Regions from separate parts of the Aeromonas veronii genome, predicted to be linked through region 2. Evidence: riboswitches for the same ligand, from Rfam matches in the RefSeq annotation. Region 2 holds a riboswitch; each other region holds the start of a gene.
The links. Region 2 has a riboswitch for cyclic di-GMP ahead of gbpA (N-acetylglucosamine-binding protein GbpA). Riboswitches for the same ligand answer to the same signal wherever they lie in the genome.

Region 1: it holds a riboswitch for cyclic di-GMP, as region 2 does, so the genes downstream of both, ABNP46_RS16685 (glycosyl hydrolase family 18 protein) here and gbpA (N-acetylglucosamine-binding protein GbpA) in region 2, are expected to answer to the same signal.
Region 3: it holds a riboswitch for cyclic di-GMP, as region 2 does, so the genes downstream of both, ABNP46_RS04350 (glycosyl hydrolase family 18 protein) here and gbpA (N-acetylglucosamine-binding protein GbpA) in region 2, are expected to answer to the same signal.

What each region holds. Positions count from the first base shown of each region.
Region 1 covers NZ_CP157875.1:3,626,290-3,634,123, forward strand. Annotated here, with positions in the region: gene ABNP46_RS16675 (energy transducer TonB) at 1-100, shown strand, start outside; gene ABNP46_RS16680 (tetratricopeptide repeat protein) at 112-1,347, shown strand; gene ABNP46_RS16685 (glycosyl hydrolase family 18 protein) at 1,552-4,554, opposite strand; cyclic di-GMP riboswitch class I at 4,701-4,782, opposite strand; gene ABNP46_RS16690 (ExeM/NucH family extracellular endonuclease) at 5,077-7,227, shown strand; tRNA gene ABNP46_RS16695 (tRNA-Ala) at 7,377-7,452, opposite strand; tRNA gene ABNP46_RS16700 (tRNA-Ala) at 7,505-7,580, opposite strand; tRNA gene ABNP46_RS16705 (tRNA-Ala) at 7,632-7,707, opposite strand; tRNA gene ABNP46_RS16710 (tRNA-Ala) at 7,772-7,834, opposite strand, start outside.
Region 2 covers NZ_CP157875.1:3,869,135-3,876,968, reverse strand. Annotated here, with positions in the region: gene ABNP46_RS17810 (sulfate/molybdate ABC transporter ATP-binding protein) at 1-206, shown strand, start outside; gene cbl (HTH-type transcriptional regulator Cbl) at 298-1,245, shown strand; gene gbpA (N-acetylglucosamine-binding protein GbpA) at 1,301-2,725, opposite strand; cyclic di-GMP riboswitch class I at 2,787-2,872, opposite strand; gene ABNP46_RS17795 (M3 family metallopeptidase) at 3,211-5,058, shown strand; gene wecB (non-hydrolyzing UDP-N-acetylglucosamine 2-epimerase) at 5,691-6,773, shown strand; gene nrfB (cyclic di-3',5'-guanylate-activated glycosyltransferase NrfB) at 6,779-7,834, shown strand, end outside.
Region 3 covers NZ_CP157875.1:900,455-908,288, forward strand. Annotated here, with positions in the region: gene ABNP46_RS04330 (TonB-dependent hemoglobin/transferrin/lactoferrin family receptor) at 1-59, shown strand, start outside; gene ABNP46_RS04335 (hypothetical protein) at 455-640, shown strand; gene ABNP46_RS04340 (3-phenylpropionate MFS transporter) at 795-1,940, shown strand; gene ABNP46_RS04345 (hybrid sensor histidine kinase/response regulator) at 2,007-5,486, shown strand; cyclic di-GMP riboswitch class I at 5,688-5,774, shown strand; gene ABNP46_RS04350 (glycosyl hydrolase family 18 protein) at 5,887-7,834, shown strand, end outside.

The DNA.
Region 1 (7,834 bases), 240 kb from region 2:
CCGCAAGACCATCGCCAAATGGACGTTCAAACCGGCCATGGTCGATGGCAAGCCGCAGGCTTCCCGTATGCAGCAAGAGATCGAGTTCGCGGTCAACTAAGGAAGGTGGCGATGAAAAAGTTACATACCCTGATCCTCGCCCCGGTCGCCATGGCGGTGCTGCTCAGCACCGCCAGTTGGGCCGCCGAGCAACCCGCCCTCTCCGATCGCGCCTATCGCGCGGTCAACAAGGCGCAGGAATTGATCACCGAGAAGAAATACGGCGAGGCCAATGCCAAGCTGCAGGATGCGCTGTCCGGCGCAGGCGAGCGGGTCTACGACAAGGGCGTGATCCTGCAGACCCTGGGCTTCGTGGCCGCGCAACAGGAAAAATACGGCCAGGCGACCAAGTACTTCGCCGATGCCATCGCCACCGGCGGCCTGCCGCAGCCGGTGGCCCAGCAGGTGCGTTACAACCTGGCCCAGCTCTACATGGCGGAGGGAAACTTCAAGGCCTCCATCAGCACCATGAACCAGTGGTTCGCGAGCCTTGGCAAGGACGAGAAGCCCACCCCCCACGCCTACATCACCCTGGCCAACGCCCATGTGCAGCTCAAGCAGTACCGGGAAGCCATACCGGCGGTGGATCAGGCCATCAAGCTGTCGGGGGGCAAGGCGCCCGAGTCCTGGTATCTGCTCAAGATGGCGGCGCACTATGAGCTGAAACAGTACAAACCGGCCACCGAGGTGCTGACCGCCCTCATCGACCGGTATCCGGAGAAGAAGAAGTACTGGACCCAGCTCTCCGCCATGCACATGCAGGCGGGCAACGACGCCAAGGCACTGGCAGCGCTGGAGGGGGCTTATAACCTCGGCATGCTGACCGAGGCCAACGAGTTGCAGCGCCTCGCCAACTACCTGGCCTTTACCGGCATTCCCCATCGCGCCGCCAGGGTGATGGAAAAGGCCATGAAGGACGGGATCATCGAGGGCAGTGCGACCAACTACAAGACGCTGGCCAACTACTGGCATCAGGCCAAGGAGCTGGATCCGGCCATCGATACCCTGGCCAAGTCCTACAAGCTGGCCCCCAACGCCGAACTGCAGCTGAAGATGGCGCGCATGATGATCCAGAGCAAACGCTACCAGGATCTGGTGGCCTTCGCCGCCAAGCCGGCGGCCAATGCCAACGGGGAACAGCGGGCGGATCTGAAGTTCCTGACCGGGGTGGCTTATTTTGAGCAGCAGAAACCGAAGGAGGCGCTCTCCGCCTTCAGTCAGGCGGCTCAAAACGGCAGCGTCAGCGGCCGCGCCTCTCCCTGGATCAACTTCCTGAAGGAACAACAAGGGGGCGCCGTCACCCAGTGACATGCCAGGCGAAGCATTGGCTTCGCCATGCCTCCACGACACAAGGGGCTCTGCCCCACCAGTTGCCTTGGTGGCACATTGGCCGCTCTTCGGAGCGGTCTTTTTTATGGCCGTTTATCACGCTGACTCCTCATAAAAAAATCCGGAGCCAGGCTCCGGATTTGTCGTCTCTACGAGGCATCGGAAAGATGCCGCTTCATCACATCAGTAGTTGCACACCAGCTTCCAGCTGCCGTCACCGGCCTTGGGTTCGCTGCTGGTCCACCAGTTGGCCTGCCAGACCGCCTTGCCATTGGTCACGCGATCGTTGGCATTGGCGTGATCCCCCTGCGGCCAGCTCGGATAGGCCGGATAGCTCGCCGGGTTGACGCTCTGGCTGCTGCAGGTCGTGCCACCGTTGCCGCCATCACCGCCGCCCGTGCCCACCACGGCCTCGGCCAGCGCCGGGAAGTCAGCCTTGAGACCTATGGTCTGGCTGCCGACAATCAGGCGCACGCCGCTGGGCACACCCGCCGCCGGCAGGTAGTAGGTCATGGCTACTTCGACGTCGGAACCCGGTGCCCAGGCCTTCCAGGTCGGCAGCGTCATGGCCACCTTGTGGAAGTCCTTCTCGCCCGCGATGCCATCGGAGTTCTGGTTGCCACCGCTCTCCACCACCTTCAGCCCCATGCCACTCTGATCCGTGATGGTGTCAGAGGTGGAGGTGGGTACCAGGAACTCGATACGCGTACCACCCGGAATGGTCTGGGTCGACTTGTTCGTCAGTTTGAGGGTGGGGTTGATCGGGTAGTTGGAATCTCCTTCCTTGAAACCGGAGAGGCTGACAGCGATATCGAGCTGGGCCGCCGGGGCAGGCAGATCGTTCTGCTTCAGGTTGGGCGGTGTGGCCGCCTTGAACTTGTCATAGGCGAGACTGGTCAGGGTGCTGCCCATCACATACTCGTTCTTGGCCGGATCGAAGTCATAGTCCCCCGCCATCTCCCAGAACATGACGCCCCCCAGGCCCCGCTTGACGATGTAGTCCAGCTTCTTGCCCATGGACTCTTCATCTTCAGTGGAGAGGAACACCTTCTTCTGCTCGTTCCACAGCCAGGGTACCTGCGCCTTGTCGTCGAAGTAGCGCACATACTGGCCCTGGATCACATCGGCAGGATCATTGGGATCCAGACCCCAGGCGGTGCCATAGCTCGGCAGCGTGGTGATGCCGAGGCTGGCCGCATGCTCCAGGTTCTTGGCGTGCCACATGGGCACGGCACCAGCGCCGATCTCTTTGCCGTTCTTGTCCAGATCATGCCAGATGTTGTCGATCCCGACTGCACCGTTGCCGCAAGGAATGGTGCTGCCACCGGTGCCCGGCTGACAGTTGCTCTGACTCGGCAGGGCCGCCTTGCCATTGAGACCATGAGTCCCGCCGGTCACCCCTTGCCAGCCACGGGTGTAATAGGGCACCCCGATGTTGATCTTGCCAGCTGCCAGGGCGCCACGGAAGTAGTGGGCCGCCCAGGCGGAGTTCAGGTAGCCGATGGCGCCGTACTGGGCCTGGCTGTAGACACCCCATTGAGCCAGCTCGGGATCCGCCTTGTTGTCGAACAGGGCGGCGTTGTGAGCCACGAAGTTGTTCCAGGCACCGTGGAAGTCATAGGTCATCAGGTTGACGTAATCGAGATACTGGGTGACCTGGAAGTTCTCCATGCCGCGCAACAGGTAGGCCGAGGCCGGCGAGGCGATGGTCAGCATGTACTTGCGGCCATCCTCGGTACCGGCCGTATCCAACTTGCCCCTTAGGGTCTTCATCAACACTTCGTAGTTGGCAAACAGCTTGGCCCGGCACTGGTTGGAGAGGGGGAAGTCGTTGGGGTTGCCCGCATCCTTCATGGAGGTGGGGTATTCATAGTCCACATCCACCCCGTCAAAGCCGTACTGACGGATGAAGCTCACCGCGGAATCGGCGAAGGCGTTGATGCCGGCGGTGTTGACTGTGCAGTCACCCTTGGTGGTGGCAGTGTAGAAGCCGCGGGTATCGGCCCAGCCCCCGACCGAGATCAGGGTCTTCACGTCCGGATACTGCTTCTTGTACTTGGAGAGCAGGTTGAAGTGGCCCTGATAGGCGAACTCGGGATCCATCTCGGCACCCGGCACCCCGCTCCAGGTCATCTTGGTGGCGGCGTCATCCACCTTGATGGTGTGGCTCTGCTCGTCCACAGCCGCGAAGGCGTAGTTGATGTGGGTGATCTTGTCCCAGGGAATGTCATTCACCAGGTAGGCGGGCAGGCCGTTCTTGCCGGTACGCCAGGAGGTGAAGTAGCCGATGACCCGGCGAGCATGGTCATCCCCCATGCACTCGCTGCCATCGGCGCGGTAGATCTGGCGCACATCGCAGGAGAGGTTGCCGCCGGTGGGCGGCAGCGCCGCCTCTTCCACCTGCACATCCACCTGGGCGGACTCGCCCACCAGATTGCCCTTGTCGGTGGCGACCAGCTTGAGGCCGGTCAGCCCCTTGGCCTGGGGTGTCCAGTTCACCTGCCAGGGCGCGCTGGTATCCTCGCCCACCTTCTGGCCGTTCACGAACAGCTCGACCTTGGCCACGTCGTTGTTGGCATCGGTGACGTTGCCACTCACCGCCGTGCTGCGACCCAGCGTCACCTTGGCACCGGCAGCCGGGCTCGCGAGGCTCACCTTCGGCGCCTCGGGCGCCACCACGGCGGCGACGTTGAAGCTGACATCCGCCTCGCCGAGCACCTTGCCATCCTTGTCCAGCGCCCGGGATTTCAGTTGATGGGCACCGACACCGCTGGCAGTCCAGCTCGCCGACCAGGGGGCTGCGCTGCTCACCGCGACCTGGGTGCCATCGATCAGATATTCGACCTTGACCAGGGCGCTGCTGTTGCCGCCAAGGGTCACCGCCAGGGCGACCGGGGCACCTTCATTGAAAGCGCTACCAGCGGCGGGCGAGCCAATGGCCAGCGTCAGACCCGGCGTCGTGCTGCCGTCGGTGAACGGCTTCCAGGCATCCGCCCAGACGGTGCCCACCCCGGGGGCATAGTGGTAGGACGAAGCGCCGCACCAGCCGGAGTAGGGGAATTCCTTGCATTCATAGAGGTTGCCTACGTTGCTGACGATATCGCCAGCCTTGTAGGCGGTACCGGCCTGATAGGCGGGATAGGCGGCCTGCGCCCAGCCGGGCATGGTCGCAAGGGCAACCAGCATGGCGAGCCTGCTGGGCCTGAGGGTCTGTTGCATCTTGTTATCTTCCTTGTTGGTCTTGGCTTTTAATGACCGGGCAAAGGGCAACAGCAACAGGCGAAAAGGGGTCGACAACAGGCCATGGACGGGCCACATACCCTCATGTCACCCGGGGGAACCCCGCTATCTGTCATCGCTGGCAGACCGGAGGCTTTGCGTCTCGACATCACTGTCGGTTTGCTCTTTACCTGGGTTCCGTGAGGAACAGCCCGAGTATAGGAAGCAAGTGACAAACACTCAATCTTCATTCTCGATGAGAAATATGTAAACGCTGGCGGGCTCACACTATTTCATCCGCGATGAAATGACATTTTTATCATTATTTTCATAACGTTAGCTGTGTCAAAAAAATTGAAACAGCCTCTTTTGCTTCCCCATTCTGTGCGCTGGTTCACTGGTATGAGCAGCCAGAAGTGTGACAATGCGCGCCCTTGGTTCAGGCACCAAGGCTATGGAATCACTGGCAAAAATAAAAAAGGAAACACAATGAAAGGTACCCCTACCCTGCTGTCACTGGCCGTGGGGCTCGCGCTCGCGTCCCCGTCACTCCAGGCCGCCGGCTTCAGCTGCCCGGCCGACAGCGCCCTCACCCCCATCCCCGCCATCCAGGGCAGTGGCGACAAGAGCCCCCTCATCCCGGACGGCCAGTTTGAAAGCAATCAGAGCGTCTCGGTGAAAGCCGTGGTCAGCGCCCTCGGCGAAAGTCTGAACAAGGGCTTCTACCTGCAAGACGTGCAGGGGGATGGAGACCCCCAGACTTCGGATGGCATCTTCGTCTACCTCAACGACAAGAACTTCGCGACCAAGTACCCGGGCATCAAGCCGGGGGCCGAAGTCTGTCTGGAGGCCAAGGTCGAAGAGTATTACAACCATACCCAGCTCAAGCCCGTCCTCGACGCTAGCACTCCCCGCCTGCAGGTGCTGGCTCAGGGCACTGTCCCCGCCGCCACGGCGCTGCGGGTGCTGGAGGGGGAAACCCTGGCCCGGGCGCTGGAGCGCCACGAGGGGATGCGGGTGCGCCTCGATGCGGGCAGTGAGCTCAAAATCAGCCGCAACTTCAGCTACGACTATGCCGCCCGTCGCAACAACCTGGTGCTCTCCCACCTGGCGCCCCTGATGAAACCGACCCAGTTGCACGTGGCGGGTAGCGACCAGGCCAAGGCATTGGCCGAGGCCAATGGGGGCAACCGGGTGTTCCTCGAATCGGACTTCAAGGCCGCCGATGGCAAGCTGCCCTGGCTGCCCGCCTGGGAGCCGGAGCAGGGCTACCTGCGGGTCGGCGATGCCCCGGTCAACCTGGAGGCCCTGGTTGGCTACAGCTACAACGAATACCGGCTGATCGTGCCCAAGGATCAGACCATCACGGTCGGGGACCTGCTGCGCACCGACGAGAACGATCGCCAGCGCGCCCCTGCCCGCACCGCCGGCACGGATCTGCGGGTCGGCAGCTTCAACGTGCTCAACTACTTCACCAGCCACTCCAGCGTGGGCGGTGCCCTCAACGTGCTGTGCAAGGATCAGGCGGATGCGGACAGCGCCAAGGGTTGCAACCGCGGCGCCAAGAACCTGGAAGACTTCCAGCAACAGCGCACCAAGATAGTCAACGCCATCACCGAGATGGACGCAGATCTGCTCGGCCTGATGGAAATGGAGAACAACGGCTTCGACGAGCACTCCGCCATCAGCGACCTGGTCAAGAGCCTCAACGCCCAGCAGAAAGACGCGAGCCAGCACTACGCCTTCGTCAGTTTGCCCAAGGCCCAGCTTGGTCAAGAACGCTACTTCGGCGGCGACGCCATCATGGTGGCCATGCTCTATCGCCCGGCCAAGCTGACCCCGAGCGGGGACGCCGGCGTGATCCCGCTGCCGGAGCAGCGTTACACCGTCGGTGGCGTCGCCAAGACCGCCGGTCAGCGCGACTCCCTGGTACAGAGCTTCACCGTGGCGGGCAGCAAGGATCCCCTGACCCTAGTGGTCAACCATCTGAAATCCAAGGGATCGGGCTGCTACGAGAACGGGGATGGCAAGACCGAGCCCGCCGACCTGCAAGGCAAGTGCACCGAGTTCCGGGTCAGTGCCGCCAAGGTGCTGGGCGAGGCGGTGAGCAAGCTGCCGGGCCAGGTGCTGCTGGTGGGGGACTTCAACTCCTACGCCAAGGAAGACCCGATCCGGGTGCTGACCGACTATGCGCCGGCCAGCAGCGATCGCAAGATCCGCTCCGCCTCCCACACCTTCCTCGGTGAGCAGGCCTATGAGCAGATCGGCCAGGAGGTGGCCAAGAGCTATGGTCTGGTGGATTTGAACGTCAAGTTCAACCAGGAGAAAGCGATCTCCTACAGCTATGAGGCGGAGCTCGGCACCCTGGACTATGCCCTCGCCAACCCGACGCTGGCCAAGAAGGTGGTAGCCGTTGCCGACTGGCACATCAACTCCTACGAGAGCAACCTGTTCGAATACGGTCGGGGCTTCACCGGCGACATGGTCAAGTCCGACAACCCGTTCAGCGCCTCGGATCACGATCCCATCATCGTCGATCTCAAGCTGCAGGAGCCGAGCAAGGACGGCGGTGGCGGTGCCATGGGCGCCCTGCTGCTGGCCCTGTTGCCCCTGGCCTGGCGCCGCCGACACAGCTCATGATGTACGCTGCATAACGAAAAAAGCCCGCGACAGTCGCGGGCTTTCTCATGTTGGTCATTTGATTTGTAAATGAAGAGACGGCAATCATGAAAATAATAAATGACTGAGAAAACAAAAAGGCCACCGCGATAACGGTGGCCTTGAGTGTTTGGTGGAGCTACGCGGGATCGAACCGCGGACCTCTTGCATGCCATGCAAGCGCTCTCCCAGCTGAGCTATAACCCCGAAACTTCGTCATTCAACAAACGGTTCTGGATACCGTCTGCCTCTTCAATAATGGTGGAGCTACGCGGGATCGAACCGCGGACCTCTTGCATGCCATGCAAGCGCTCTCCCAGCTGAGCTATAACCCCGAAACTTCGTCACTCGACAAACGGTTCTGGACGCCGTCTGCCTTTCAATAATGGTGGAGCTACGCGGGATCGAACCGCGGACCTCTTGCATGCCATGCAAGCGCTCTCCCAGCTGAGCTATAACCCCACAAAGGTCGGCCTGGGTGATACACACCGCACTGCCCTGAGTACTGCATTGTCAATTTGGAACCTGGTGGAGCTACGCGGGATCGAACCGCGGACCTCTTGCATGCCATGCAAGCGCTCTCCCAGCT
Region 2 (7,834 bases):
TCAGCGCCACCATCACTCGTCTGTTGCCCATGGGGCCGCGGATCCGGGTCGAACTCAGGGGCAACGGTGACGCAGGCACTCCCAATGGCAAGGGGGCCCACTACGAGGCCGAGCTGAGCAAGGAGGCTGCCCGTACCCTGGTGCCGGGGCAGGGGGTGAGGCTGATCGCCAAGCAGGCTCAGCTCTACCCGGACTACCAGATCTAGTGCGCGAGCCATCCATCGTGTTCAGGTTTGAGACAGAGAACAAGGCTCCGGGAGCCCATCCACGGGGCCGGTCAGCGCAGGAGGCGATGACGTGAATTTTCAGCAATTACGCATTATTCGGGAGGCGGCGCGGCGGGACTACAACCTGACCGAGGTCGCCAACGCCCTGTTTACCTCCCAGTCCGGGGTCAGCCGCCATATCCGCGAGCTGGAAGAAGAGCTGGGGCTGGAGCTCTTCATCCGTTACGGCAAGCGGCTGCTCGGCATGACGGAGCCCGGCAAGGAGCTGTTGGTGATCGCCGAGCGCATCCTCAATGACGCCAACAACATCCGCAAGCTGGCCAGCACCTTCGCCAACCGCGACTCGGGACGCTTGCTGGTCGCGACCACTCATACCCAGGCGCGCTATGCCCTGCCGCGGGTAGTGAAGGCGTTTCGCGAGCAGTTCCCGCTGGTGCAGCTGGAGCTGCGTCAGGGCAGCCCGGAGGAGATAGTGCGGCTGGTGCAGACCGGCGAAGTGGACATTGGCATCAGCAGCGAGCAACTCGACAAGAGCGAAGGGGTGGTGGCGTTTCCCTACTATCGCTGGCATCACAACATAGTGGTGCCGGAGCAGCACCCCCTCACCGCCGAGCGGGAGCTGACCCTGGCGGCGCTGGCCCAATGGCCCATCGTCACCTATCAGGCGGGGCTGACCGGGCGGGTGCGGGTAGATGAAGCGTTTGCCGAAGCCGGGATAGTGCCGCAGATCCTGCTGACGGCTCAGGATTCCGACGTCATAAAGACCTATGTCGAGCTGGAAATGGGGGTGGGTATACTGGCGGACATGGCCTTCAACGGCCAGCGGGACAAGGGGCTGGTGCAACTCGACGGCAGCCGGCTGTTTGCCCCTCACACCGCCTGGATCGGCCTCAAGCAGGGGCAGTTCCAGCACAATTTCGCCTGGCAGTTCATCCAGCTCTGCAACCCGGAACTGGCGCTGGCAGACATCCAGGCGCGGGCTCTGCGCAACGATGCGGCGCTCGATTACCAGATCTGAGTGAATCGCCATAAAAAACAGGGAGCCTCGGGCTCCCTGTTTTGCATTCAGACGATTATGGCAGTTGGGTCCAGGCCTCCTGCCAGTGGGAGCCGACGCCCGGCTCATACTGGGTGGCCGTGCTGGCCCACTGGCTGCACCAGCCGCTGTAGGGGAAGGGCTTGCACTGGTAGATCTTGCCGTTCTTGGGTTGCAACACCTTGGTGCCGGCGGTGTAGGCGGCGACGCCCTCGGGGAAGCTGTACTGATAGTCACCGCCACTGGCCGGATCCTTGAGCATCAGATCCAGGGTCTGCTGCACGGCCGCGCCTCCCGATTTGGGTTTACCCGTGATCACCAGTTGATGATGGCCGGCACTCAACCCGGTCAGCGGCATGGTGAAGCTCTGGCTGCTGTCCTTGATGTCGGCGCTGCTCTGCCCCCTGGCGACGCCACCATGGTCATAGAGGGTGCTGGTGACAGCGAGATCCCCTTGCGCCGCGACTGTGAAGCTCAGGGTCAGCTTGCCGCCATCGAGCAAGTACTCGCTCTCCAGGCCGCTCACGCTGACGCTGTCACCGATCGGCGGTTGTTGCTGCTCGAGCTGGATCTCGACCCGTTGCAGGTTGCTGCCTGCTTTGAGGAAGACAGGGTTCTGGCCGTAGACGGGATTGAACTGGCCGTCACTCCCTTGCTGACCGGCGCGGATCTGGCTCTGTTCCCCGTTGATCTTGCTGGCCAGAGCGTGGGCCCAGTTGTTCTTCTGGCCCTGCTCGGTGCTGGCGATGGTCAGCACCGTCTGCAGATCCGTGCGCTCGCCGCTTGCATCGAACACCCGGGTCATGGCCTTGTCACCGGCCGCCAGATCGATGGAGGGATAGATGGTCCCGCCCTGGCTCCAGCTCAGGGGGGGCTGGGTACCACCCTCGAAGCGGGCGTCGATCAGGTTGTAGAAGCTGTTGGTGGTATCCCCCACCTCCCAGACACCCAGGATCACCTGATAACCGGTACGGGCAGGCAGGACGCAGTTGTGGGTAACCTGTTTGGGCGGTTGCACCATGCCCCCGTCGATGACGCAGAAGGGGGTGAGGTCGAAGGAGGCCCGGGTCAGTGGTTGGTTCGGATCCCAGTCCTGCTTGGTGAGGTAGTAGCGCCAGTTGCGGGTGGTGTGGTTGGCGGTGAAGGTCCAGCTGATGGCGAAGGGGCCGGCTTTCACGTCGCGCTTGGTCCAGCGATCGCTGGTCTGGACGTTGAGCTCGCCAAATTGCGGATGGCCGGCGGCGGCTATCTGACCATCGGCCGGACCGCCAGCGGGGAAGCCGGACGGTGCCTCCAGGCTCTGGGGTTCCCACTGGATGGCGCCGCACTGGATGTTGCCACCCGTCTTGCACAGGTAGTTGCGTGCCTCCGGCTGGCTGATGTAGCCGTGAGCGAGCACGCCGCCACTGGCCAGCAGTGCGAGCGCCGCCGTGAGGTGATTGAGTTGAATAGTTGCTGCCATACATTCCTCTGTTCGATAGATGTGGGCAGTCAAGTTGGCAGGGGAGTTTCCCGAAACACTGTGCTGCAACCCCGCTATCCTGGACGACATGTCTTTAGACCGGAGGCTTTGCGTCCTGGCCTTTCAACCAGTTTGCCAAATGACTACAAAATGGGTCATGGTGTCGCGTTTGACTACGACGCTCCCATCATGACTTCTTTCTATTGAATTATTAAGTGTAAATCTTTACAGCTTGCTCTCATCGGAGTAGAGCCAATACGCCACTTTTTGCTTTTATTCCCCCATGTGGCCCCGGCCTCTCTGCCACCGGCACCCAGCGCCGCCAGGAAGACTCCATTCACGAAGATAATCCTTTGCTCGCGGCAGACAGCGGAGCCTGCTTTTGCTAGCGTGATGAGGCGCATCCTCGCGCACCCGCCCTGCTGTCAGGGCGCCATCAAAAAAGGAACGGTCGGCCAGTGGCCGCCGATAAAAAGAGGGACCTTATGATTTCCAATGCCAGGAATTACTTGAACCAGCTCAATGCCGACTACCTGAAGGTACACAGGCGCAAGGAGGATCTCTTCTGGTCCACCTACATGGGCACCAGCGATGATCAGGCCGGGTTCACCGCAGCCGAACAGGCCTACAAGGCATTCTGCGCCGATCCGGCCCGCCTGCCGGTCTTGCGGGCCATGCTGGCCGAGGCCGAAGGGGCGGATCTCAAACGGGGGCTCGGGGGCTGGATAGCCTTCTTCGAGTGCAACGTCATCGAAGACCCACAGGCTGCGGTGCTGATGGACGAACTGGTGGCCGCCGAGGCAGAGCTGTTCGCCCGTCGCAAGGAGCTCAAGCTGACCCTGCTGGACGAGCAGGGGCGGCAGGTGGCCGGCAGCCTGCCGGCAGCCAGTGCCTCCCTTGCGGCCAGCGCGAATGAGGCGGTGCGCCAGAGCGCGCTCGCCATGTTCCATACCCTGGAGCAGTGGGTGGTCGACAACGGCTATCTGGCCATCGTCACGCTTCGCAACCGCTTCGCCCGCGCCATGGGCTATCGGGATTACTTCGACTACAAGGTGCGCAAGAACGAGCAGATGAGCCCGGAGCAGCTGTTCGCCGTGCTCGATGACTTTATCGCCCGCACCGAGGATCGGGTGCACCTGGGCCTCGCCGAATTGAAGGGGGCCAAGGGGGAGGCGGCGCTGCTGCCCCACAACCTGCGCTATTTCGTGAGCGGTGACGTGACCCGTCAGCTCGACCCCTACGTGCCCTTCTCCCGAGCCCTGAAGGATTGGGTCGAGAGCTTCCGTCGCCTCGGCATCCAGTACCGGGAGGCGACCCTGACCCTGGATCTGCTGACCCGGGAAGGGAAATACGAGAACGGCTTCTGCCATGGCCCGGTGCCGAGCTTCTGGCAGGAGGGGGAGTGGGTGCCTGCCGTGGTCAACTTCACCAGCTTGGCGAACCCTGCTCAGGTGGGCAGCGGCTGGAATGGCCTCAACACCTTGTTCCACGAGGGGGGACACGCGGCGCATTTTGCCAACGTCACCGGCAACGCCCCCTGTTTCTCCCAGGAGTTTCCGCCCACCTCCATGACCTATGCGGAGACGCAATCCATGTTCTGCGACAGCCTGCTGGACGATGCGGACTGGCTCAAGGGGTACGCCCGCAATGAGGCGGGGGAAGCGATCCCGGATGCCCTCATCAAGGCCATGATCGAGGCTCGCCAGCCGTTCAGGGCCTTCAACGAGCGCCAGATTGCCCTGGTCTCCTACTTCGAGCGGGATCTCTATGCCATGGAGGATGCCGAGCGCACTCCGGCCGCCGTGCTGGCGCTGGCCCGCCAGTGGGAGCGCAGGATCCTGGGAGTAGAGAGTCCACGCCCGCTGCTCGCCATTCCGCACCTGCTCAATCAGGAGTCGGCCTGCGCCTACCACGGCTACCTGCTGGCCCTGATGGCGGTGGAGCAGACCCGTGCCTACTTCCTGCGCCGGGATGGCTATCTCACCGACAACCCGCGCATCGGCCCGGATCTGGCGGCCCACTACTGGGGGCCGGGCAACGGCATGACCCATGACCAGACCCTGCAGAGCCTGACCGGCGAGGGCTTCAGCGCAGCTCCCCTGGCCCGGGTGTGCAACCAGAGTGTGGAGGATGCCTGGGCCACGGCCTCGGCCTGCATGGCGGCGGCGCGTCAGCGTCCGCCCGTCGGTGATGGTGCCCCCCTCAATGCCCATATCCGGGTGGTGCACGGGGCCGAGCTCATCGCCGACAACAGCGAGTCGGAAGCCCGCATGCTGGCGGACTTTGAAGCCTGGATCCGGCGCTATTATCAGGGGGAGAGTCAGCCCGCCTAGGGGCCAACGGTGATGTCATCGAATGCCTGCACAAAAAAGCCCCGAAAGGGGCTTTTTTTATCGGGCTCAGCGGGCGCCAGGCAGGGTACGACAAGAGGTGACCCTTGCCGGTTTATCCGCTATCGCCTTCCTCGCTCTGCTGCTATATGTCATGAGGTCGACTTAAGTTCAGATAATTGATTTGGATTTGGTTTATGTTCGATTTGTTGGAATATTTACATTTTAAATATGGACTGACCTGGCTCCTGAGCAGATGATTGATAGGCCACCCTCGGTGCGAACCGGGTTCGGAAAATCACAGATCTCCCCCGTGAGATGGCTGGATTGCCTATGACGAGGGTCTGATGACTCGCTCCATATCTGATGACGTTCTATATCCATTCAATGATGATGACCGCCTCACACCGAGCCGGGCGAACAGGGATGCCAGCGTTAGGTACCGTGCCTGCTGTCGCGCGGTATCAGGATATCCACGAGTGATCATCCGGGGGAATCGCCCCCTATTAGTGTTCCCCTCCTCCCTAGTGACTTGTAATCTATTGATATTATTCTGCATAGGTACGGGCTGATGATGTGTCTGGTCGGCTAGACTCCTTGCGGTGATATGGTTCTCATGAACGGAGCATGTTGTGATGAAGAAGATCATGATGGTATCGGGCACTCGCCCTGAAATAATCAAACTCGCCCCCCTCTATCATGCCCTCCTGCAGGCGCCCTGGGCCGATGTGCGCTGGGTGCATACCGGTCAGCATGACAGCATGGCTACCCAGTTGCTCGAGTGCTTCGATATCCGCCCTCACTGGTCGCTGCAGCGCCAGGGGGCCAGTCTCTTTGAATTCAGCCAGGGCTGCCGTGCCCAGCTGGAAGCCCTGATGGCAAAGGAGCACTGGGACATGGTGATCGTGCAGGGGGACACCGAGAGTGCCTTCCTCGGCGCCCTGACCGGGTTCTATCATCAGGTGCCGGTGGCCCATGTGGAGGCCGGGCTGCGTACCTATCGCCTTGACCGCCCCTTCCCCGAAGAGGGGCTGCGCCAGATGATTGGGCGCATCGCACAACTGCATCTGGCGCCGACTCCCCGTGCGCGGGACTGCCTGCTGGCCGAGCAGGTGCCGGCAGCGCGGGTCCATGTCACCGGCAACACCGTCATCGATGCCCAGCTCTGGGCCGGTGAGCGCCATGGCATCCAGCGCAACAATCCCCAGCCGGGTCATCTGCTGGTCACCGTGCACCGCCGGGAGAACTGGGGTGACGAAGTCGACGGGATCTGCCGTGCCATCGCCCGTCTCGCCACCGCTCATCCCGATATGCGGGTGCTCTTCCCGGTGCATCTGAACCCGGTGATCAAGGAGGCGGTCTATCCGCTGCTCGGCCATCTGCCAAATGTCACCCTGACCGAACCCCTCGATTATCTGGCCATGCAGCAGGCCATCGCCGATGCCTGGCTGGTGATGACGGACTCCGGCGGCCTGCAGGAGGAGGCGCCCACTTACGGCGTGCCGCTGCTGGTGCTGCGGGAGGAAACCGAACGGCCCGAAGCGGTGGAGTCCGATTATGCCCAGCTGATGGGCACCGATGAGGAGCGCATCGTCCAGCGTGTCACCGAACTGTGGCAGGCGGCGGACTTTGCCCCGCGCACCATGGCCAATCCGTTTGGTGATGGCCAGGCCTGCGCGCGCATCGTGGCTATCATGGCTGATACCTTGCTGGGGTGATCCTGATGTCGGAATATTGGCTGGTTGATGGCTTTGCCACCTATCTCTACGGTCTGAAGCTGATCGCCATCGTGGTGGCGATGGCCATGCTGGTGAGCGGCGTCGACGATCTCTTTATCGATGCAGTCTATTGGCTGCGCGCCACCTGGCGGCGACTGACCGTCTATCGTCGCCACGAACGTCTGGAATACCCGGCACTCTATGAACGGGAGGAGCAGCCTCTCGCCATCATGGTGCCCGCCTGGCATGAGACCGGGGTGATCGGTCAGATGGCGGAGCTGGCGGCGACCCGCTTTGACTACGAGAACTACCAGATCTTCGTCGGCACCTATCCCAATGATCCCGACACCCAGAAGGATGTGGACGAAGTCTGCGCCCGCTTCCCCAATGTGCATAAGGTGGTCTGCGCCCGGCCGGGGCCGACCAGCAAGGCGGATTGCCTCAACAATGTGCTCGATGCCATCTTCCAGTTCGAACGAAAGGCCAACCTCTCCTTCGCCGGCTTCATTCTGCACGATGCCGAGGATGTCATCTCGGACATGGAGCTGCGGCTGTTCAACTATCTGGTGGATCGCAAGGATCTGATCCAGATCCCCGTCTACCCCTTCGAACGTCCCTGGTACAACTTCACCAGCCTGCATTACTTGGACGAATTCGCCGAGCTGCACAGCAAGGATGTGCCGGTGCGCGAGGCCGTCTCCGGCCAAGTGCCCAGTGCCGGAGTGGGCACCTGTTTCAGCCGCCGGGCCGTCATCGCCCTGCTGGAAGACGGCGACGGTATCGCTTTTGACGTGCAGAGCCTGACGGAAGACTATGACATCGGTTTTCGACTCAAGGAGAAGGGGATGGAGGAGGTGTTCGTACGCTTCCCCGTCATCCGCGAGGCCAGGAGCACCCCGAACAAGCGCTGGCGGCTTGGCATGCACGAGCGGGATACCAACGTCATCTGCGTGCGAGAATACTTCCCCGATACCTTCCAGACCGCGGTGCGACAGAAATCCCGCTGGATCATCGGCATCGTCTATCAAGGCTTCAAGACCCACAAGTGGAGCAACAACTGG
Region 3 (7,834 bases), 1.6 Mb from region 2:
CCGAGCACCTGAGCGAGCCGGGTCGCAACCTGAGCGCCCGCGTCAAGTACGTGTTCTGATAGCGCACACCGCAACAATGAAAAGGGGCCTGATGGCCCCTTTTTTTATGCCTGTCGTTCGACATGGGTCATGGGTGGCCCGGGCCGTGCCATACAGGGTGCCCGTCATCGTCATGCCCCGAGGCCGATGGCAGAGACTGGCAGCCTCTGGCCTAGCGTCCGGTGTTTCATGATGCTCTCCTGCCGGTGTGAGGGGGGCTTGCGGCGCACCGGCTCATGAATGAAGTGGGAATGAACGGATGTGCCGAGCGCCGAGGGACAATGCCCTGGCGCTGGCCTGATTCATTGCCCCTCCTGCTCGCAGGCTAGCCGCTGTGGGGAACGGGGGGAGGCTGGGACGCAGACAAGACGGTCACATCGCCCCCCATATCCGGACCGGGCGGCTGGTGCCGCTGTTGCTTGAACATGTGAGCGACAGCCTGAGCTTCTATCTCTACTACGGCAGCCGCACGGCGCAGCCCGCCCGGGTGCGCCGCTTCATCGATCTCTGCATCGCGCGGCTCGGGGAGAGCCAGGAGCACCTGCTGAGCCAGGGGGAACTTGAGACCGCGCAGGCACAGGGGTTGGCGTTGCTGGAGTAGGGCTGCCTGTCCCATCGAGGGCGGGCGTCCCGTGGGCATGTTGAGACAAAGGCCCCATTTTGTTGATATTGATGAGGTTATCCCTCGGATCCCAGGGGATACCTGGGCCAGGATGGGGTATTCTCTATGCCCCTTGCGCCATTGCCGAGTCTCTATGCCCGCCTTCTCCTGGTTAGCCCTCTTCTTCGGGGCCTTCTATTTCGTCTATGGCGCCTACCTGCCGTTCTGGTCGCTCTGGCTGGAGGGGATAGGGGTGAGCGCCGAACAGATAGGTCTGCTGCTCGGTGCCGGCATGGCGATACGTTTTGCTGGCAATCTGCTGATCATGGGGCGGATCAAGGGAGCCGGGCAGCTGCTGCCGCTGATCCGTCTGCTCTGCCTCTTGAGTCTGCTGGCCTTCCTCGGATTCTATCTGAGTCACCATCTCTGGTGGCTGGTGGCGCTGACCCTGGTGGCAAACTTCATCTATCCGACCCTGATGCCGGTGGGGGAGGCGCTGGCCACCCGCATGGTGGTGCAGACCCACCTCGACTACGGCAAGGTGCGGCTGTGCGGCTCCTTCGCCTTCATCGTCGCCTCGACCCTGGTGGGGGCCCTGGTGGGCAACTTCGGTAGCGACTGGGTATTGCACACCATGGCGGCGGGCCTGCTGCTGATGCTGGTGCTGAGTCTGCTGCCCCTCCATCCCGCGCCACAGGAGTTGGTGGGGGAGCGAGACAGGGCCTCCCTGAGAGAGACCCTGAAGTCCGCCTCGGTGCGGCGCTTCCTGCTCATCACCGCCCTGCTACAGGGCAGTCACGCCGCCTACTACGGTTTCAGCGCCATCTACTGGAAGGCCGAGGGCTACAGCGGCACCGTCATCGGCTACCTCTGGGCGCTGGGGGTGGTGGCGGAGATCTGCATGTTCGCCGCCGACAAACGCTTCCTGCAGCGCTTCGGTGCCCAGAGCCTGTTTCTCATCGGTGCCATCGGCTGCGTGGTGCGCTGGGCCCTGCTCGGCGCCTCCAGCGAGATCGGTGTACTGGTGCTCGGCCAGTTGCTCCATGCGGTGACCTTCTGCGTCAGCCACCTGGGCGCCATCCGCTTCATGACCCGCCAACTGCCTCCCGAGCAGATGATCCCGGCCCAGGGGCTCTATGCGGCTCTCGGCCTAGGCATGGTGGTGGCGGCGCTGATGACCCTCTGCGGCGTGCTGTTCGAGCCCCTCGGTGGCGGCATCTTCTACCTCATGATATTGGTGGTGCTGCCGGTGTTCGTGTTGCGCCTGCGCGATGTGACCCCTGTCGGGAGCCAGTCATGATTGCCGTTTCGCGGCGCGGCGGTTGGGCGGCGCCTCTCATCTATCTGGACAAGGGAGTCTGAGCAGATGCACCAAGGATGGTTGCTGATCGGGTTGTCGCTCGCCTATCTGGGCCTGCTGTTCCTCATCGCCTTCGTGGCGGACAAGAGCAAGCGCCGCCGCCTCAAGGGGCAGCCCCTGCTCTACAGCCTGTCGCTCGCGGTCTATTGCACCTCCTGGACCTTCTTCGGCACCGTGGGCCAGGCCAGCGAGTCCCCCTGGTCTCCCGTCCCCATCTACCTCGGCCCCATGCTGGTGTTCCTGTTCGGCTGGCGGCTCCTGGCCCGCCTCATCCTGGTGGCCAAGCGCGAGCACATCACCTCCATCGCCGATTTCATCGCAGCCCGCTATGGCAAGTCCCAGCGACTGGCCATGGTGATCACCCTGATCGCCGTGATGGGGATACTTCCCTACCTGGTCTTGCAGCTCAAGGCGATCGTCACAGGGCTGGATCTGCTGATGGCGAACTCGGTGCCAGCAGGGCCCACTGGCAATACCGGGGAATTGGCTCTGGGCGTCACTCTCATACTCGCCCTTTTCAGCATTTTGTTCGGCACCCGCAACCTGGATGCCACCGAACACCATCGCGGCATGGTGGTGGCCATCGCCTTCGAGTCCCTGGTCAAACTGCTCGCCTTCATGGCGGTGGGGGGCTTCGCGCTCTGGCTCATCATCAGCGAGCCGAGCCAGAGCCGCTCTCTGGTGGCCAGCGACTTCATGGATGCCGTGGTGGATGTCTCCCCGGGCAGCCTGCTGGAGCTCGCCATCTATACGCTGGTGGCCATGTGCGCCGTCATTTGCCTGCCGCGCCAGTTCCATGTGACTGTGGTGGAGAACAACCAGGGGCAGGATCTGCACTGGGCGCGCTGGGTCTTCCCGCTCTATCTGTTCCTGATGGGGCTCTTCATCTGGCCTCTGGCCCTGGCGGGCAAGCAGTGGGTGGGGGCGGATCTGGGGTCGGACACCTATGTCATCAGTCTGCCCATGTCCCTGGGATTCGACGGCATGGCGATGCTGGCCTTCCTCGGCGGCACCTCGGCGGCCACCGGCATGGTGATCGTCTGTACCATCGCCCTGGCCATCATGGTCAGCAACGATCTGGTGCTGCCGGTGTTGCTGCGCCGCTTCTGGCAACAGGGGCGGGATGAGCGGCTGATGCGGCTGCTGCTGCAGGTGCGCCGCGGCGTCATCCTGCTGATCCTGCTGGCGGCCTGGACCCTCTATCTCTGGCTCGGGGATCTCACCAGCCTCTCCCGCATCGGCTATCTGTCGTTCGGGGCCGTGGCCCAGTTTGCCCCGGCGCTGCTGCTCGGCCTCTATTGGCGTCATGGCAATCGCAAGGGGGTCTACCTCGGTCTCGGCCTCGGGGTCAGCCTCTGGTTCCTGACGTTGCTGGCGGAAAGCGGCCTGTTGGCGGGCTCCCCCCTGGAGGCCCTGCTGGCACCGCCCAACTGGCCCGCGTTCCGGGAGCTGAGCCTCGGGGCCTGGTGCATCTTCATCAGCCTGCTGCTCAACCTCGCGGGCTATGTGGCGGGATCCTTGCTGTCGCGGGCGGCGGTGAGCGAGCGGCTGCAGGCGGCGAACTTCGTCGGCAAGCCGAGCCGGGATCAGGCGACCCTCTATCAGGCGCGGGTCTCGGTCAAGGAGCTGGAGATGCTGGCGGCCCGTTTCGTGGGATCCAGCCGGGTCAAACGGGCCTTCGGCCGTTTCGCCGGCGAGCACGGCGGCACCCTGGCGCCCCAGATGCAGGCCTCGGCCGAACTTATCGCCCACACGGAGCGGCTGCTGGCCGGGGTGTTCGGCACTTCGTCGGCGCGGCTGGTACTGGCCTCCGCCCTGCAGGGGCGCAACATGCAGCTCGAGGAGATCGCCACCATAGTGGACGAGGCCTCGGACGTGTTTCGCTTCAACCGGGGTCTGCTGCAGGGGGCCATCGAACACATGGGGCAGGGGATCTCGGTGGTGGACAGGGAGCTCAAGCTGGTGGCCTGGAACCGACGCTATATCGAGCTGTTCCACTATCCACACGGCCTCATCCAGGTGGGACGCTCCATCGAGGAGATCATTCGCTACAACGCCGAGCAGGGGCTGTGCGGCCCCGGTGAAATTGAAGCCCATGTGGCGCGCCGTGTCGCCTTCATGCAGCGGGGCAGCCCCCACGTCTCGGCCCGGGAGCGGCCGGATGGCCGGGTGATCGAGATGCAGGGCAACCCCATGCCGGCGGGAGGCTTCGTCATGACCTTCACCGACATCACCCCGTTTCGGGCGGCGGAGCGGGTGCTGCGGGAAGCGAATGAGCACCTGGAGGCGCGGGTGGCGGAGCGTACCCGCGAGCTGTCGGCGCTCAACAGCCAGCTGCTGCTGGTGAACCAGCAGGTGGAGCGGGCCAATCACTCCAAGAGCCGCTTCCTCGCGGCGGTGAGCCACGATCTCACCCAGCCCCTCAATGCCGCCAAGCTGTTCACCTCCTCCCTGCTGGAGATGCTGCCAGGGGAGCAGGGAGTGGAGCAGAGGGCAGAGCAGATCCGGATCGCCCGCCACATCGACGATGCCCTGGGGGCGACCGAGGATCTCATCACGGATCTGCTGGATATCTCCCGGCTCGAAGCGGGCAAGTTCAAGGCGAAGAAGCTGGACTTCGCCCTGAGGGACGTGTTCGACAACCTCAAGGCAGAGTTCGGAGTATTGGCGCAAGCGGGAGATATCCAGTTCTCCGTGGTGGAGAGCGGGCTCGCGGTCCACAGCGACGTGCGCCTGCTGCGCCGGGTGCTGCAAAACTTCCTCACCAATGCGTTTCGCTACAACCCGGGGGGGCGGGTGCTGCTCGGCTGTCGCCGGCTCGGGAACAAGGTGCGCATCGAGGTGTGGGACAATGGTCCCGGCATCCCCTACGACAAGCAGGAGACCATCTTCGACGAGTTCTCCCGCCTCGATCACTCCCGCACCGCCCGCGAGCAGGGGCTTGGCCTCGGGCTCGCCATCGCCCGCGGCATCTCCCTGGTGCTGGGCCATCAGCTCTCGCTGCGCAGCTGGCCGGATGTGGGCTCGGTGTTTGCCATCACCCTCAATCTCGCGGCCCGCCCCGTGCAGCCACAACCGGTGGCAGCCCCCGTGGTGCGGGACAGCCAGCTGGAGGGGGTCAGGATCCTCTGCATCGACAACGAGGAGGATATCCTCACCGCCATGGCCTCCCTGCTGGGGCGTTGGGGTTGCGAGGTACGCTGTGCCCAGAGCCAGGCCCAGGCGGAGGATCTCATCGCCGGTGGCTTCCTGCCCAGGCTGGTGCTGTCGGATTATCACCTCGATGACGGCAAGACGGGGCTGCAGGCCCTGCACATGATCCGGCTGGCCCATGGCAATGGCATCGACGGCATCATCATCAGTGCGGATCGCAAGAGCGAGTTGCAGGCCCAGATCCGTGAACACGGTTATGGCTATATCAGCAAACCGGTCAAACCCCTCAAGCTCAGGGCCCTGATGAACAGCCTGCTGCTACCCATTGCGTGACTGCATTCACAGAATCCATCTTTGATTGGTCGGGGTGATAATGGTTATCAATCCAGACTATCGGCGACGTTGCTATCTTTTGGCTGCGTGATCGCAGCCAACTGTCAATAGTGAGTCCCTCTCACTGTCATATTTACTAGGTGGCGGGGCCAGCTCTCTCATCTATAGTCATTCGGCGATTATTTTCGTCGCAAATCAAGTTGTGCAAAAAGGCAAACCGGGTGAAAGCCCGGGACGCAAAGCCTCCGGTCTAAGGGTCCGAGTACCTAAGATAGCGGGGCCACCACAGGTTGTATCGTCCATGGAGCCAAGCCATGGTGGCGATGTTGTCTGCGTTACCTGTCAGGTTGCGTTGCCTTTTTCGTTGTTCATACCAATAACGAAATAAGGAAGTTCAACTATGTTCAGTCCAAAACATTCCCTGCTGGCCTTGCTGGTCGGGGGGATCTGCTCTACCTCCGCCTTCGCCGCCGCCCCTGGTAAACCCACCATTGGGTCGGGGCCCACCAAGTTCGCCATCGTTGAAGTCGATCAGGCTGCCACCTCTTACAACAAGCTGGTCACCGTCCACAAGGATGGGGCCCCGGTCAGCGTGACCTGGAACCTCTGGTCCGGTGATGTGGGCCAGACCGCCAAGGTGTTGCTCGATGGCAAGGAAGTGTGGTCCGGCACCGCCAGCGCGGCGGGTACCGCCAATTTCAAGGTCACCAAGGGTGGTCGCTACCAGATGCAGGTGGCCCTGTGCAACGCCGATGGCTGTACCCTCTCCGACAAAAAGGAATTGATGGTCGCCGATACGGACGGTAGCCATCTGGTCCCTCTCAAGGCGCCGCTGCAAGAGAACAACAAGCCCTACGTCAACAAGTCCGGCAAGGTGGTGGGTGCCTACTACGTGGAGTGGGGCGTCTATGGTCGCAAGTTCACCGTGGACAAGGTCGCGGCCCAGAACCTGACCCATATCCTCTATGGCTTTACCCCCATCTGCGGCGGTAATGGCATCAACGACAGCCTGAAAGAGATCTCCGGCAGCTTCGAGGCGCTGCAGCGTGCGTGCGCCGGTCGCGAAGACTTCAAGGTCGCCATCCATGATCCCTGGGCAGCGATCCAGATGTCGCAAGGCAACCTCAGCGCCTGGGATGAGCCTTACAAGGGCAACTTCGGCAACCTGATGGCCCTCAAGCAGGCTTATCCGGACCTCAAGATCCTCCCTTCCGTGGGCGGCTGGACCCTGTCCGACCCCTTCTACTTCCTGGGGGACAAGACCAAGCGTGACACCTTCGTCGCCTCGGTCAAAGAGTTCCTGCAGACCTGGAAATTCTTCGACGGCGTGGATATCGACTGGGAGTTCCCGGGCGGTCAGGGCGCCAACCCCAGCCTGGGTGGCCCGGCTGACGGTGCCACCTATGTGGTGCTGATGAAAGAGCTGCGCGCCATGCTGGATGAACTGGAAGCCGAGACCGGCCGCCAGTATGAGCTGACTTCGGCCATCAGCGCCGGCGGCGACAAGATTGCTAAGGTCGACTATCAGGCGGCCCAGCAGTACATGGATTACATCTTCCTGATGAGCTACGACTTCAGCGGCGCCTTCGATCTGAAGAACCTGGCTCACCAGACCAACCTGTTTGCCTCCAACTGGGATCCTGCCACCAAGTACACCACCGACAAGGGCGTCAAGGCGCTGCTCGGCCAGGGGGTCACCCCGGGCAAGGTCGTGGTGGGGGCGGCCATGTATGGCCGTGGCTGGACTGGGGTCAATGGCTACTCGGCCGGCAACCCCTTCACCGGCACCGCCACCGGCCCCGTCAAGGGCACCTGGGAGAACGGTGTGGTGGATTATCGCGACATCGTCAACAACCGCATGGGCGCGGGCTGGGAGCAGGGCTATGACGAGGTGGCCGAAGCGCCATACGTCTTCAAGGCCAGCACCGGCGATCTCATCAGCTTCGACAACGATCGTTCGGTCAAGGCCAAGGGGCAGTATGTGCTGGCTAACCAGCTCGGCGGTCTGTTTGCCTGGGAAATCGATGCGGACAACGGTGACATCCTCAACGCCATGCACGAGGGGCTCGGTCACGGTGAAGGCACCACGCCGCCCGCCAACAAGCCACCGGTGGCCAACGCCGGCAGCGATCTGAGCGTCACCGGCCCGACCGAGGTGACCCTCAATGGTTCTGCTTCCCACGATCCCGAGAGCGGCGTGCTGACCTACTCCTGGAAGCAGGTCTCCGGCCCGCAGGTCTCCCTGCTCGACGCCACGCAAGCCAAGGCTCGTGTGGTACTGGACGGCGTCAGTGCGGACATCAATCTGGTGTTCGAGCTGACGGTCACCGACGATCACAACCTCACGG